2 regions of the Stenotrophomonas sp. YJH_SMC_20 genome follow, and region 2 is predicted to be linked to the other one. Evidence: riboswitches for the same ligand, from Rfam matches in the RefSeq annotation. Region 2 holds a riboswitch; the other holds the start of a gene.
The links. Region 2 has a riboswitch for glycine ahead of AC5P6A_RS13000 (trimeric intracellular cation channel family protein). Riboswitches for the same ligand answer to the same signal wherever they lie in the genome.
Positions count from the first base shown of each region.

Region 1 (7,341 bases), on a different contig from region 2:
ACCGATGCCGGCCAGATGTGGCGCAGCGGCTATGACATGCCGCCGGAGCAGATCGGCCCGGAAACCGATCGCCTGTGGGAACAGGTCAAGCCGATGTACGAACAGCTGCACTGCTATGCGCGCGCCAAGCTGGACAAGACCTACGGCAAGGACAAGGCCGAAGTGGGCAATGGCCTGATCGCCGCGCACCTGCTGGGCAACATGTGGCAGCAGGACTGGTCCAACCTGTGGGACCAGCTGGAACCATACCCGGGTGCCGGCAGCCTTGACATCACCGCTGCACTGGAAAAGCAGTACCAGACCAACCTGAGCGCGGCGCTGGCCAAGGCCGGCAAGGACGCCAGTGTGGCGGCCCAGTACAAGGCGCAGCGCGAAGCCGAACTGCGCACCGCCAAGCAGATGACCGAGCGCGCGCAGGACTTCTACGTGTCGCTGGGCATGCCGTCACTGCCGCAGTCGTATTGGGAAAAAACCCAGTTCATCAAGCCTGACGACCGCGACGTGGTCTGCCACGCCAGCGCCTGGGACATGAACATGGAAGGCGACGTGCGCACAAAGATGTGCATCAAGCCGAACGAAGAGAATTTCACCACCATCTACCACGAGCTGGGCCACATCTATTACGACCTGGCCTACAACCCGCTGCCGCCGCTGTTCCAGGGCGGTGCCAACGACGGCTTCCATGAAGCGATCGGCGACACCATCGTGCTGGCGATGACGCCCAAGTACCTCAGCTCGATCGGCCTGGTCGACGCGCCGACCGAAAGCCGCGAGGCGGTCATCAACAACCAGATGCGCATGGCGCTGTCGGGCGTGTCGTTCCTGCCATTCGGGCTGATGATCGACCGCTGGCGCTGGGGCGTGTTCGATGGCTCGATCACCGCCGACAACTACAACAAGGCATGGTGGGACCTGAAGGCCAAGTACCAGGGCGTGGCCCCGGCCAGCAGCCGTGGCGAAGAATTCTTCGATCCGGGCGCGAAGTATCACGTGCCGGGCAACACCCCGTACACCCGTTACTTCCTGGCGCGCATCCTGCAGTTCCAGTTCTACAAGGGCCTGTGCGACGCCTCGGGGTACAAGGGCCCGCTGCATGAGTGCACCTTCTACGGCAACAAGGAAGCCGGTCAGAAGTACTGGGCGATGCTGAGCAAGGGTGCCAGCCAGCCGTGGCAGGCCACGCTGAAGGAGCTGACCGGCACCGACAAGCTCGATGCCGGCCCGATGATCGAGTACTTCACACCGGTCAACGAGTGGCTGAAGCAGCAGAACGAAGGCCAGATGTGCGGCTGGCAGGCCAACGCGGCCCCGGCGGCGAAATGAGAAAAGGGGCGGGTCCGCGAGGATCCGCCCCTGATGTAGCGCCGGGCCGCGCCCACGTGACCGGTGGGCGCCATTGCAGCGAACGCATCGCCATGCGCGCGGAGCCTTTCGCCAAGCAGTGAGAGTGATTCATGCCCGGCGGCTCTTCATCGCACCGCTGCGCTCGCCGGGCATGGCCCGGCGCTACCCACGGCGGATCAGCTGTTCTTCTTCGCTGCCATCGCCGCGGCCAGCTCGGCCTTGAACTCCTCGAAGGTCTGGCCCTTCTCCTTTGCTTCGGCCTGTGCGGCATCACGAAGTGCATCGGAGTACATCAGGCGCACCGGCGTGCCATTGCGTTCGTGCAGCTCACCGGCCTGCATGATCAGCGCCAGCACCTGCGCAGCGCTCTCGCTGTGGCCGGCGATGCGGCCATCCATGCCCAGCACCCATTCGCCATCGCGGCGAACGACACCGGCCAGCAGGGTGCGCTGCGCGTCGCGCAGTTCGGCATGCGGCTCCACCGGCGACGCCTGCGCGGCTGCCTTGTTGGCGGCCTTCTTTTCCTGGCGACGGCGCTGGTCGCGGCGGGTCTTGGAGCTGGTGGACATGGTGCGGTACCGCTGCGAAGGGGGCGCAAGGATAACGCACCCCGCCCGCAGCGCTGCTTCACGCGTGCTCGATCCAGCACGGTCAGTCCAGCACCTTGCCGTGCCGCCAGTAGCCCATGAAGGTGATCGCGCGGCGGTCCAGCCCGCAGTCGCGGACCAGGTGGCGACGGATCGCCATTACCGCCGCCGCCTCGCCTGCCACCCAGGCATACAGCGGCCCGGCCACGCGGGTATCGGCCTGCTCCCAGAGGATCTGCGTATCGACGTCGATCTCATCCGGCGCATCGCCGGCAGCCGCGCCCGGGGCCGCTGCCAACCGCGCCTGGACCGCCTGCAGCAACGGCTGTCCGTAGGCGGCCCGCCCGCGCGGCAGCCAGACCAGCTCGGCGCTGGAGGGCGCCTTCAGGTGCACGGCATCACCGGCCTGCGCCACCTCCAGCAGCGCCAGCGTGCGCGGCGGATCGACCATGGCCGCCAGTTCCTCGAGGATGCCGGCCACCGCCGGCAGCGCGGTTTCATCCGCCACCAGCAGCACCTGGCCGACTCCCATCGGCGGTTTCCATTCCCAGCCTTCGCTGCTGTCGGCACAGTCGGCATCGGGGGCCAGCAGCACTACGCGGTCGCCCGGTCGCGCGTGGATGGCCCAGCGCGAGGCCGGCCCGGTCTCGCCATGCAGCACGAAATCAACGTCGACCTCGCCCTGCTCGGCGCGCAGGTGGCGGATGGTGTAGGTGCGCATGGGCGGACGCTGGTCGTCCGGCAGCGCCCGGTAGCGCGGGTACCAGTCCTCGCCGCTGGGCACCGGCGGCACGTCCTGGCCGGGCAAGGGGAAGAATACCTTGATGCGCTGGTCCGGGCCTTCGGTCTTCATCCGCGCCACGTCGGCACCGGTGAATACCATGCGGTCCAGGGAAGGAGAAAGAACGCGGCGCTCCTTCAGCGCCACCTCGAACAGGCGGTAGGTCTGCTGCGCAGCCATGGGGGAACCTCATGCAACGACATCGGATCGGCTGGCTGTCGTGCATCCACGCACCGGCTGGCTGGAGTCCCCAGCCTAGTCCGGTCGTTCCTCGCCGCAAGCGTTACGGGCATCGCGGCGTACCCTACCCCTGCGCGCTGCTCAATCGCCCGTGCAGGCTGCCTGCGCCGCGCGCTCAAGCCGGTGCTCCCAGTACCAGAACACGAAGCCGGCGCCAAAGAACGCGGCCTGGCCCAGCGCCAGGTGCAGCGGGCTGGCACTGAGCAACGGCGACACCACGCCGGCCACCACGGTGCTGATCATCAGCTGCACGAAGGCCTGCAGCGACGAGGCCAGGCCGCGCTGGTGCGGATACATGTCCAGCACCGCCAGCGCCAGGATGGGGAAGATCAGCGCCATGCCCATGCCGCCCAGGAAGATCGGCAGCACTGCCCACGGCAACACGAACTGCGGCGACAGCGCCACGTAGCCGACATTCAGCAGCGCCGACAGCGCGCACAGGCTGAAACCGATGGCGACCTGGCGGGTGGGCGTGGTGTGCCCGGCCATGCGCCCGGACAGGAACGAGCCGGTGGTCATGCCGCCGATGGTGGGGATGAACAACCAGGCGAAACCGCCCTCGCCCAGGTGCAGGTGCTGCATCACGAACACCGGCGCCGACGAGATGTACAGGAAGATGCCACCGAAGCCGATGCTGCCGGCCAGCGCCAGGCGCAGGAAGCGCGGGTTGAAACCGATGCGCACGTAATCGCGCATCAACGCGTGCGGCGACAACGGCACGCGCGCTTCGACCGGATGGGTCTCCGGCAGGTAGCGTGCAGTGGCTGCCAGCAGGACCAGCGCGAACACCACCAGGAACCAGAAAATCAGCGGCCAGCCGGCGCCACTGAGCAGGATCCAGCCACCGATGATCGGCGCGATGGCCGGGGCGATGCCGAACAGCATCGACACCTGGCTCATCAGGCGCTGCGCGTCGTGGCCATGGTAGAGATCGCGGATCACCGCGCGGCCGACGATCATGCCGACACCCGCCGACAGGCCCTGCAGCGCGCGGAACGCCAGCAGCGTGGCCAGATCGGTGGACAGCGCACAGCCGACCGAGGCGCCGACGAACACCACCAGGCCACCGAGGATCACCCGCTTGCGCCCCCACGCATCGGACAGCGGGCCATGCGCCAGGCTCATCAGGCCATAGAACAGCAGGTACACGCTGATGGTCTGCTGCACCGCCACCTCGTCCACCGACAGGCGCTGCGCCAGCTGCGGGAACGCGGGGAAGATGGTATCGATCGAGAACGGGCCGAACATGGCCAGGCCGGCAAGCAGCAGGGCCATGCGGCGGGTGGAGGGAGCAACGGCGGCGGTCATGAAGGAAGCGTCCGGCAGGGCCATGCGCGGCACGCACGGCGGGCGCCGGTCCCGCTGCAACGGGGACGGCGCCAGATGAATTCGGGTATCCGCCCATCATAGGTGGGGATTGCGCCCGATGCCATGCAGCGGTGCACAAAACGCACGGCCGGGCCATCGGCCATTCAGCCGCGGGCCCGCGCCGGGGCGCGGCCAGCGGGCCCGCAACGGGCTATAATCGGCGGGCAACACGGTGGGAGAAGCGGAACACCGCTGCCGAAGGCGCAACGCCCGTAATCGCTCAGGCCCGATACCACCCGTAACAGAACTCTGGAGAGACCGGTTCGATCCGGCGCCGAAGGGGCACGAAGCCGCGGTTTTCCGCGCTTCCAAACTCTCAGGCAAAAGGACAGAGGGGCGCCCCGCAGACCGCCGACCGGCGGCTTGTGCCCGTGCGTGTGCCCTTTCCTGACGGATCCTTCGCCATGTCCCAGAACACCCCTTCCCTGCGTGAGCTCGAGCACCACAATGCGTTCGTCGAGCGCCACATCGGCCCCAACGATGCCGAGATCGCGCAGATGCTCGACGTCGTCGGCCACGCGTCGCTGGATGCGATGACCGATGCCATCGTGCCGGCCAAGATCAAGTCGCCGGCGCCGCTGGCGCTGCCGGAGTCGATGACCGAAGTGCAGGCACTGGCGAAGATCCGTGCGATCGCCGACAAGAACACCGTGCTGCGCAGCTTCATCGGCCAGGGCTACTACGGTACCCACACGCCGAACGTGATCCTGCGCAACATCCTGGAAAACCCGGCCTGGTACACCGCCTACACCCCGTACCAGGCGGAAATCTCGCAGGGCCGCATGGAAGCGCTGATCAACTTCCAGACCCTGTGCGCCGACCTGACCGGTATGGAGATCGCCAACGCCTCGCTGCTGGACGAAGCCACTGCCGCCGCCGAAGCGATGACCCTGGCCAAGCGTTCGGCCAAGTCGAAGTCGGACACCTTCTTCGTGCACGATGCCGTGCACCCGCAGACCCTGGAACTGCTGCGCACCCGCGCCGAGCCCATGGGCATCGTGCTGCGCGTCGGCACCCCGGCCGAGGCACTGGAAGCAGAAGCCTTCGGCCTGCTGCTGCAGTACCCGGACACCTTCGGCCAGGTCGGTGACTACAAGGCGCTGGTCGATGCCGTGCACGCACGCGGCGGCCTGGTGGCCGTGGCCACCGACCTGCTGGCCCTGACCCTGCTGGCTGCCCCGGGCGAATGGGGCGCGGACATCGTGGTCGGCAACAGCCAGCGTTTCGGCGTGCCGTTCGGCTTCGGTGGCCCGCACGCCGCCTTCATGGCCTGCCGTGACGCCTACAAGCGCTCGATGCCGGGCCGCCTGATCGGCGTTTCGGTCGATGCCCAGGGCAACCCGGCATACCGACTGACCCTGCAGACCCGTGAGCAGCACATCCGCCGCGAGAAGGCCACCTCCAACATCTGTACCGCACAGGTGCTGCTGGCAGTGATGGCCTCGATGTATGCGGTCTACCATGGCCCGGAAGGCCTGACCCGCATCGCCCGCCGCACCCACCGCCTGGCCGCCATCCTGGCTGCGGCACTGCGCAACGCCGGCGTACAGGTCGGTGGCGACTTCTTCGACACCCTGCACGTCACCGGCGTGCACGCCGATGAGATCCATGCCAAGGCACGCGCCGCCGGTTACAACCTGCGCGCGATCGACAGCGACTCGGTCGGCATCAGCCTGGACGAGACCGCCACCCGCGCCGACGTGGTCGCGCTGGCCGCCGTGTTCGGCGCGCAGGCCGACATCGATGCGCTGGACGCAAGCACCGCCGACGCGCTGCCGGCCGGCCTGCTGCGCCAGTCTGCGTTCCTGACCCATCCGGTGTTCAACACCCACCACAGCGAGCACGAACTGCTGCGCTACCTGCGTTCGCTGGCCGACAAGGACCTGGCGATGGACCGCACGATGATCCCGCTGGGCTCGTGCACCATGAAGCTCAACGCCACCGCCGAGATGATCCCGGTGACCTGGCCGGAGTTCTCGCAGATCCACCCGCTGGTGCCGGCCGACCAGGCGCTGGGCTACAAGGAACTGATCGACACGCTGGAAGCGATGCTGGTCGAATGCACCGGCTACGACGCGGTCAGCCTGCAGCCGAACTCCGGCGCGCAGGGCGAGTACGCCGGCCTGTTGGCGATCCGTGCCTACCACCGCTCGCGCGGCGAAGGCCACCGCGACATCTGCCTGATCCCGGACTCGGCGCACGGCACCAACCCGGCCTCGGCGCAGATGTGCGGCATGAAGGTGGTGGTGACCAAGACCGATGCCAACGGCAACGTCGACGTCGAGGACATCCGCCTCAACGCCGAGAAGTACAGCGACCGCCTGGCCGCGATCATGATGACCTACCCGTCCACGCACGGCGTGTTCGAGGAAGAGGTGGTCGAGATCTGCGAGATCATCCACAAGCACGGCGGCCAGGTGTACACCGACGGCGCCAACATGAACGCCCTGGTCGGCGTGGCCAAGCCGGGCAAGTGGGGTTCGGACGTTTCGCACCTTAACCTGCACAAGACCTTCTGCATTCCGCACGGCGGTGGCGGCCCGGGCGTCGGCCCGTGCGCGGTCAAGGAGCACCTGGCGCCGTTCCTGCCGGGCAAGCTGGGTGACAACGGTCCGGTCGGCATGGTCAGCGCGGCCAGCTTCGGCAGCGCCTCGATCCTGCCGATCAGCTGGATGTACATCGCGATGATGGGCCGCGAAGGCCTGCGCAAGGCCACCCAGGTCGCGCAGCTCAACGCCAACTACATCGCCAAGCGCCTGGCGCCGCACTTCAAGACGCTGTACACCGGCCGCAACGGCCTGGTGGCGCATGAGTGCATCCTCGACGTGCGCCCGCTGGAGAAGACCAGCGGCATCGGCGCCGAGGATGTGGCCAAGCGCCTGATCGACTTCGGCTTCCACGCCCCGACCCTGAGCTTCCCGGTGGCCGGCACGCTGATGGTCGAGCCGACCGAGAGTGAGTCGCTGCACGAGCTGGACCGCTTCATCAACGCCATGATCCAGATCCGAGAGGAAATCAGCG
Region 1 is NZ_JCAFRG010000007.1:187,512-194,852, reverse strand. Features, by position in the region: gene AC5P6A_RS13890 (M2 family metallopeptidase) at 1-1,323, shown strand, start outside; gene AC5P6A_RS13885 (hypothetical protein) at 1,521-1,913, opposite strand; gene AC5P6A_RS13880 (siderophore-interacting protein) at 1,996-2,892, opposite strand; gene AC5P6A_RS13875 (multidrug effflux MFS transporter) at 3,034-4,260, opposite strand; glycine riboswitch at 4,560-4,662, shown strand; gene gcvP (aminomethyl-transferring glycine dehydrogenase) at 4,725-7,341, shown strand, end outside.
Region 1: it holds a riboswitch for glycine, as region 2 does, so the genes downstream of both, gcvP (aminomethyl-transferring glycine dehydrogenase) here and AC5P6A_RS13000 (trimeric intracellular cation channel family protein) in region 2, are expected to answer to the same signal.

Region 2 (7,341 bases):
CCTCTACACCGCACGCTCCCTGCTCAACCCCGAGCAGCTGGACGAGGCCCGGCAGGAGCTGGATCGGGTGCTGGAGCGCTGGGCCGATATCCACGAAGGCCTGCTGCTGGACGTGGAAGTGCATGGCAGATGAGCGACGTTGCACGGCGACCACCGCGTGGGCTGCGCGGGCGGGCGCATCGCTGAACCGCGCCCCAGTTGCGGATGAAACATTTTGCACTGCGCAAAAGCTGTGCTATCAATAGATCCCATGAACGCAGCCGCTACCCGTTTTTACTGGTATTACTTTCCGAAGCCACTGGCGGAGGAAGGACTGCGCTCACCCTGAAGAAAGCTTCAGACGCATTCCCGAAAGCCGCCAGCGAACCTGGCGGCTTTTTTCATGCCGCCGCGCTGGGGACCCCCAACGTTCCGGAGATCTCCTGCAATGCCCCCGCACACCGACGACCTGCGTATCCGCACCATCGAACCGCTGACACCGCCTGCCCAGCTGCTGGCGATGCTGCCGTGTGACGATGAAGCCTCCGGCACCGTCAGCGCCTCGCGCGCGGCGCTGCACCAGATCCTGCACGGCCGTGACGACCGCCTGGCGGTGGTGGTGGGCCCGTGCTCGATCCACGACCCGAACGCCGCCATCGAGTACGCCCAGCGCCTGAAGCCACTGCGCGACGCGCTGGCAGGCGAGCTGGAAATCGTCATGCGCGTGTACTTCGAGAAGCCACGCACCACGGTGGGCTGGAAGGGCCTGATCAATGACCCGGACCTGGATGGCAGCTTCAGGATCGACAAGGGCCTGCGCATCGCCCGTGGCCTGCTGCGCGACATCAACAAGCTTGGCCTGCCGGCGGGTGTTGAATTCCTCGACGTGATCTCACCGCAGTACATCGCCGATCTGGTGGCGTGGGGCGCGATCGGTGCGCGTACCACCGAAAGCCAGGTGCACCGTGAGCTGGCCTCGGGACTGTCGTGCCCGGTCGGCTTCAAGAACGGCACCGATGGCAACGTGAAGATCGCCGCCGACGCGGTGGGTGCGGCTTCCAATCCGCATCACTTCCTGTCGGTCACCAAGCAGGGCGGCACTGCCATCGTGTCGACCACCGGCAACCCTGATTGCCATGTGATCCTGCGTGGGGGCAAGCAGCCGAACTACGACGCAGCCAGTGTTGCCGACGCCTGCCAGGCGCTGGCCAAGGCCAAGCTGCCGGCGCGCCTGATGATCGATGCCAGCCATGCCAACAGCCTGAAGAACCCGGAGAACCAGCCGAAGGTGATCGAGGACATTGCTGTTCAGCTGGAAGACGGCGAACAGCGCATCGTGGGCGTGATGATCGAGAGCCATCTGGTCGGGGGCCGCCAGGAACTGGTGGAAGGCCAGCCGCTGGTCTACGGCCAGAGCATCACCGATGGCTGCATCGACTGGGACACCACCGTGACGGTGCTGGAGCGACTGGCCGCGGCCGTGCGCGCCCGTCGCGACGTAAAGGTGTCCGAAGCCGCTTGAGTGCGGCACGTGTGTGGATGGCGGCCAGCGCCTGCGGGGGTGCGGCCGCGATCAGGGCCGGTCGGAGTTGGAGACCGGCCCATCTGCACCGGCGATGCGCCTGGCGCTGCGCATGAGCGACAGCGCCAGGTACATCGCCGGGGTGGTGTGAGACCCACGCCATGCGTGGATATCAGCGAGCCACACGGCAGGATTTCGGAAGAGTTGTATGGAGTCCTCCTGCGATTTCGGCCGAAGATGGGGTTCCTCGCCTGACTGGACCCCGCCGATGCGTGTTTTCCCGGATGACAACTTTCTGGATTCAGCTTGTCGGTCGATTTCCGGTGAAGCTGCCAAGGCGCTCGTGAGCTTGAAAGGCGGGCGAATCGCTGAAGATGCCGTATCTGTCATCGAAGACTGGTTTGAGCCGTCCCTCGAGAAGGCGCGCCTGCTGGCGGATCTTGATGAAAGAATCAGGATCCACAGCAGCGAAGGGGACGAGGGGCTGCTGCGGCCTGCGCTGAAGGCCCGGGCGGTGATCGCGGCATCTCCCGAGCCCGCGCCCGATGACTACGAGCCTTCATTCAAAGTAGTGCCTGCGACAACGCTAGGTGGCGACTGGAAATCCGACTGCGAGACCGACTGCGTGATTGTCGATGGTGATCTGATCGCAGACGGCACGCTGATACTGAACGATCTGAGCGAGACGCTCTGCGTGATCGTACTGGGGAGCCTCAGGGCCCGGAATCTCGACTGTGGTGGTTGGGTGTTCGTGCGTGATGAGCTGGAATGCGATCATCTGTACGCGTGCTCACTCAATGATGGGATTCTGTCCGTAGGTGGCAACATCACTGTTCAGACCTTCCTCGAGACCGGCACCTACACACAAGTGGCGGGGCACCTGACCGCTAGCTACCTCGGCAGCACCCACAACTCCATTGACGTGGAGGGCAAAGTGAACTGCCCGGGCTTCGATAGGCGATCTGATAGCGACTACTTGTGCCAATGGATTGATCCTGCGCTGCTGGAAGTCGACGATTCCGGCGCCGATTGGGGATGCGGACCCCAACGGTATCCGTCGGCTGACTATCCAGAGCGGATACGCGCGGGGGGCAGCCCCATGAAGTTCATGCTCTAGATCCACGCCATGCGTGGATACCGCTCTTCTGTAGCGCCGGGCCATGCCCGGCGAACACGCCATCGTTCAATGCACTTCGTCGTGATAGACGAACTTCGGCATTTCCCAGCGGTAGTGGATCGCCAGCAGGCGCAGCGCGAAGCCGCCGCCGAGGCAGCACAGGATTGCGGTGGCATCGGCCACGCCCCAGTGCAGCAGCAACAGGTAGGCCGCGCCGGTCAGCAGCGCGATGATCGCGTACAGCTCCTTCTGGAAGATGAGTGGTACCTCGTTGCAGAGGATGTCGCGCAGCACGCCGCCGAACGCGCCGGTCAGCATGCCGGCAATCAGCACGATGGGCATGGCATGGCCGGCCTCGCGCGCGATCGAGCAGCCGATCAGGGTGAAGGCGATCAGGCCCAGGCCGTCGAGTACCAGGAAGGTGCGGCGGAAGTGGTGCATCCAACGTGCGACCCAGGTGGCGATCAGCGCCGCGCATACGGTGAAGCCCAGGTACTCGGGATGCTTCACCCAGCCCAGCGGATAGTGGCCGAGCAGGATGTCGCGCAGTGATCCGCCGCCGAGGGCGGTGACGCAGGCGATCATGACCACACCGAACAGGTCCATGCGGCGGCGGCCTGCGGACAGTGCGCCAGTCATGGCCTCGGCGGAAATGGCAATCAGGTAGATGATGGACAGCAGCATGGGACAGGCTCCGGGCGCGGTGGGGCCGGCCATGCGCGACTACCGCCAGCGCCTGCGCAATGACGGGATGACGATGACCGGTGCCGCTCCCGCTGTCCTTTTGCCTGAGAGTTCAGCGACATGGGCCGCGTGCCCCTTCGGCGGATCGTCCCGGGCGTGCCCGGTGACCTCTCTCCAGCTCGGCGAGTCGAATGCATGGTTGGTGGGATTCCAGCCCACCGGCCTGAGCGATCATGGGAGCCTGCGCCTTCGGCGGGCGCCAGCGCGGCGCCTCTCTCCTGCATTCGGGCGCCAGTATATCCGCTGCAGTGCAGCACGGCATAATCCAGGCATGGCCCCGTCCCTCCGCCCCTGGTTCCTGTACCTGCTCGAATGCCGGGATGGCAGCTATTACGCCGGCATCAGCACCGACGTGGACGCGCGTTTCGCTGCCCACCAGGCCGGCAAGGGCGCGCGCTACACCCGGGCGCGGCCACCGCTGCGCGTGCTGGCCGTGCGCGAGTACCCGGACCGGGCCGCCGCGTCACGGGCCGAATGGCAGCTCAAGCAGCAGCCGCGCGAACGCAAGCTGGCCTGGCTGCAGGCCCCGGATCCTGCGCTTCTGTAGAGCCGAGCCCACGCTCGGCTCCGGTTTCTGTAGATTCACGCCATGCGTGGATGGGCTGCCGGGCCATGCGATGATCGCTCCGCGCCAAGCGCTGGAGACCCGGATGTCCACCTTTGCTTTTCAGCACGACCGTCGGTCATTGTCGTCGCTGTGGTACCCGAAACCGAAGGCGCCGTGAACGATGCGCGCCGCCGGCAAAGCATGGATCTCCGTCGTCGTGCTGGTCGCCGGCATCGCGCTGTTGCCTGGCCTGCTGTACCTGCTCGGGCTGGCATTGGCAGGCGGTCGGCCGAAGCCGGCCGACCGTGTGCCCAGTGGTGTGGCTGCGTGCAGCAGTGAGCCACGGGCGGGATACCACGCGATGAACCCCTGGCGCTTCACCGCCCAGTTCTTCGACAAGGACGTGATGAAGAAGGTGCCTGAAGTTGAGCGTGAGGCCTTCTGGATTGCCCGGCGCCACCTGTGGCGGCAACCGCAGCGCGGCATGCTGCGCTGGCATCTCAGTGGTACCGCATTGACGATCTGGATCACCCGGCATTGGAGTACCTCGCAGATTGCCGACACCGCGAGGAAGGAGGACTTCTGCCGGACCGGGTCGAAACAGTGGGTGTCCGGTGGCCCGATGAACCGGTAGATCCGACGCCATGCGTGGAGGGTGTTGACGGGGTCAGAGTCCTTTCCTGCGGAAAGGGATCCGACCCCGCTGCGTGCAGCCCTACCGCTTCGGCCGCCGGTCGTCCTGGCCATCACCGAAGATGATGCGCGCGCTGCGCTGGTAGCTCCAGTACGCCACGGCCCAGTTCAGCAGCACCACGATGCGGTTGCGGAAGCCGATCAGGAAGAACACGTGCGCGGCCAGCCAGAACCACCAGGCCAGCACGCCGGAAAGCTGCAGCCGGCCCAGGTGCACGATCGCGGCCATGCGGCCGATGGTGGCCAGGTTGCCGTAGTCGGCGTACTTGAACGGGCCGGGCTCGGGCTTGCCGTGCAGGCGCGCGCGGATCACCTCGGCCACGTATTTGCCCATCTGCTTGGCGGCCGGTGCCACCCCGGGTACCGGCTTGCCGTCGGCCTGGCTCAGTGCGGCCAGGTCGCCGGCCACGAACAGCTCCGGGTGATCGGGCAGGGTCAGGTCCGGTTGCACCGGCACGCGGCCCGCGCGGTCCAGCGGCACCTCCAGCGTGCGCGCCAGCGGTGAAGCGGCCACACCGGCGGCCCACACCACCGTGCGTGCCGGCACGAACTGATCGCCGAGCCTGAAGCCCTGGCTGTCGATGTCGCTCACCGGGGTGCCGGTCAGCACTTCCACGCCCAGCTTTTCCAGCTGCCGGCGCGCCTTCAGCGAAAGCACTTCCGGGAACGAGGACAGCACGCGCGGCCCGGCCTCGATCAGCCGCACTTTCGCACTGGCCGGATCAATGTGGCGGAATTCGTTGCGCAGCGTGTGGCGCGCGATCTCGGCCAGCGTGCCGGCCAGTTCGACGCCGGTGGGACCACCACCGACGACGGCGAAACTCAGCCACGCCGCCTTCTTTGCCGGGTCCGGTTCGGCCTCGGCACGCTCGAACGCCAGCAGCAGCTTGCGGCGCAGCGCGATGGCATCGTCCAGCGTCTTCAGGCCGGGCGCATCATCGGCCCATTGGTCGTTGCCGAAGTAGGCGTGGGTGGCACCGGTGGCCAGCAGCAGGCTGTCGTAGTCCAGCGTGCTGCCATCGGCCATGCGGATCTGCCGCGCCTGCTTGTCGATGGTCACCACTTCGCCCAGCCGCACTTCCACATTGCGCTGGTGGCCGAGGATGTGGCGCAGCGGTGCGGCGATATCCGGTGCGGACAGGCCGGCGGTGGCCACCTGGTACAGCAGCGGCTGGAACAGGTGATGGTTGCGGCGGTCGACCAGGGTGATGCGTATGCGCTCGCGGGCCAGGGCACGGGTGGCCCAGAGACCGGCAAAACCGCCGCCGACAACGACCAGGTGGGGAACGCGCTCGCGACTCATCGACTCACTCCAGTGGGGGCATCGGGGGAAGCGCCTGGCATCTTCGCACGGCGGCCACCTGTCACGTCAGCGCCTGCCCGGATCGGCGATACTCGGGTTCAGGCAACGGCCCGTGAGGAGCCCATGAGCGAACCGGAAAAGCGCATCGCCCTGTTGATCGACGCCGACAATGCGCCGGCCTCGAAGATCGACGAGGTCCTGGCGGAAGTCGCCCGCTACGGCGTGGCCAACGTGCGCCGCGCCTATGGCAACTGGAAGAGCCCGCGGTTGAAGGGCTGGGAAGCGGTGCTGCACGAATATGCGATCCGCCCGATCCAGCAGTTTGCCTACAGCAAGGGCAAGAATGCCTCGGACATGGCGATGGTGATCGATGCCATGGACCTGCTCTACGCACGCAACCTTGATGGCTTCGCCATCGTCTCCAGCGATGCCGATTTCACTCCGATGGTGATGCGTCTGCTGACCGATGGCGTGAAGGTGTACGGCTTCGGCGAGAAGAAAACGCCCGAGCCGTTCGTCAACGCGTGCTCGAAATTCACCTACCTGGAAGCACTGGGCCAGACCCATGCCAGCGTGCCGGATACCGAACAGGCTTCCAGCGAACAGGCCTCGAACGAGCCTGTGGCCAACGACGATGCCCGGCCACGCAAGAGCGGTGCGGAAATGCGCAGTGACACCCGGCTGGTGAAGATGCTGCGCCGCGCGGTGTCCTCGGCCGAGGGCGAGGACGGCTGGTCGCATCTGGGGCCGGTTGGCAGCCAGATCGGCAACCAGGCCTCGTTCGATCCGCGCAACTATGGTTACGGGAAGTTGAGTGACCTGTTGGCGGCGATCGGCCTGTTCGAACTGAAGAAGGACGGCAAGTCGTCCTACGTGCGCGCGCTGCCGAAGAAAAACCGGTAGTGCTGGCCGCTGGCCGGCACATCACCCAAACGAATCAGATCACCCGTGCTTCCGAATTCGCATAGCCGTCGGCGAACCCGGTGGCGAAATCCTCAATGCCGTTGAAGGCCAGCAGCAACAGGCCCGCACACAGCAGCAGATTGCGATTGGAGCGGCGGTAGCCCAGCACCAGCATCCCCAGCCCTGCTGCCAGCAGAATGTAGTTCAAAGCATCCCATGCAGTCACGTCGTCTCTCCCTGTGGATGGGCGTATCGTAGCGTTTCCGCGCCACCGTGGCGCACTGCTGCAGGCAAGGAAATCCGCAATGTTGAAGATCTGGGGCCGCCGCAATTCCAGTAACGTCCGCAAGGTGCTGTGGTGCGCCGAGGAGATCGGCCTGCCGTATGAATCCATCGAAGTCGGTGGCAGCCACGGCGGCACGCAGACGCCGGAGTACCAGACGATGAATCCCAATAGCCTGGTGCCGGTGATCGAAGACCATGGCCTGCCGCTGTGGGAATCGAACGCCATCGTGCGCTATCTGAGCGCACGC
Region 2 is NZ_JCAFRG010000006.1:248,254-255,594, reverse strand. Features, by position in the region: gene AC5P6A_RS13015 (hypothetical protein) at 1-133, shown strand, start outside; gene AC5P6A_RS13010 (3-deoxy-7-phosphoheptulonate synthase) at 428-1,501, shown strand; gene AC5P6A_RS13005 (hypothetical protein) at 1,770-2,618, shown strand; gene AC5P6A_RS13000 (trimeric intracellular cation channel family protein) at 2,685-3,302, opposite strand; glycine riboswitch at 3,385-3,490, opposite strand; glycine riboswitch at 3,504-3,593, opposite strand; gene AC5P6A_RS12995 (GIY-YIG nuclease family protein) at 3,634-3,909, shown strand; gene AC5P6A_RS12990 (hypothetical protein) at 4,091-4,543, shown strand; gene AC5P6A_RS12985 (FAD-dependent oxidoreductase) at 4,625-5,905, opposite strand; gene AC5P6A_RS12980 (NYN domain-containing protein) at 6,029-6,808, shown strand; gene AC5P6A_RS12975 (hypothetical protein) at 6,843-7,034, opposite strand; gene AC5P6A_RS12970 (glutathione S-transferase N-terminal domain-containing protein) at 7,114-7,341, shown strand, end outside.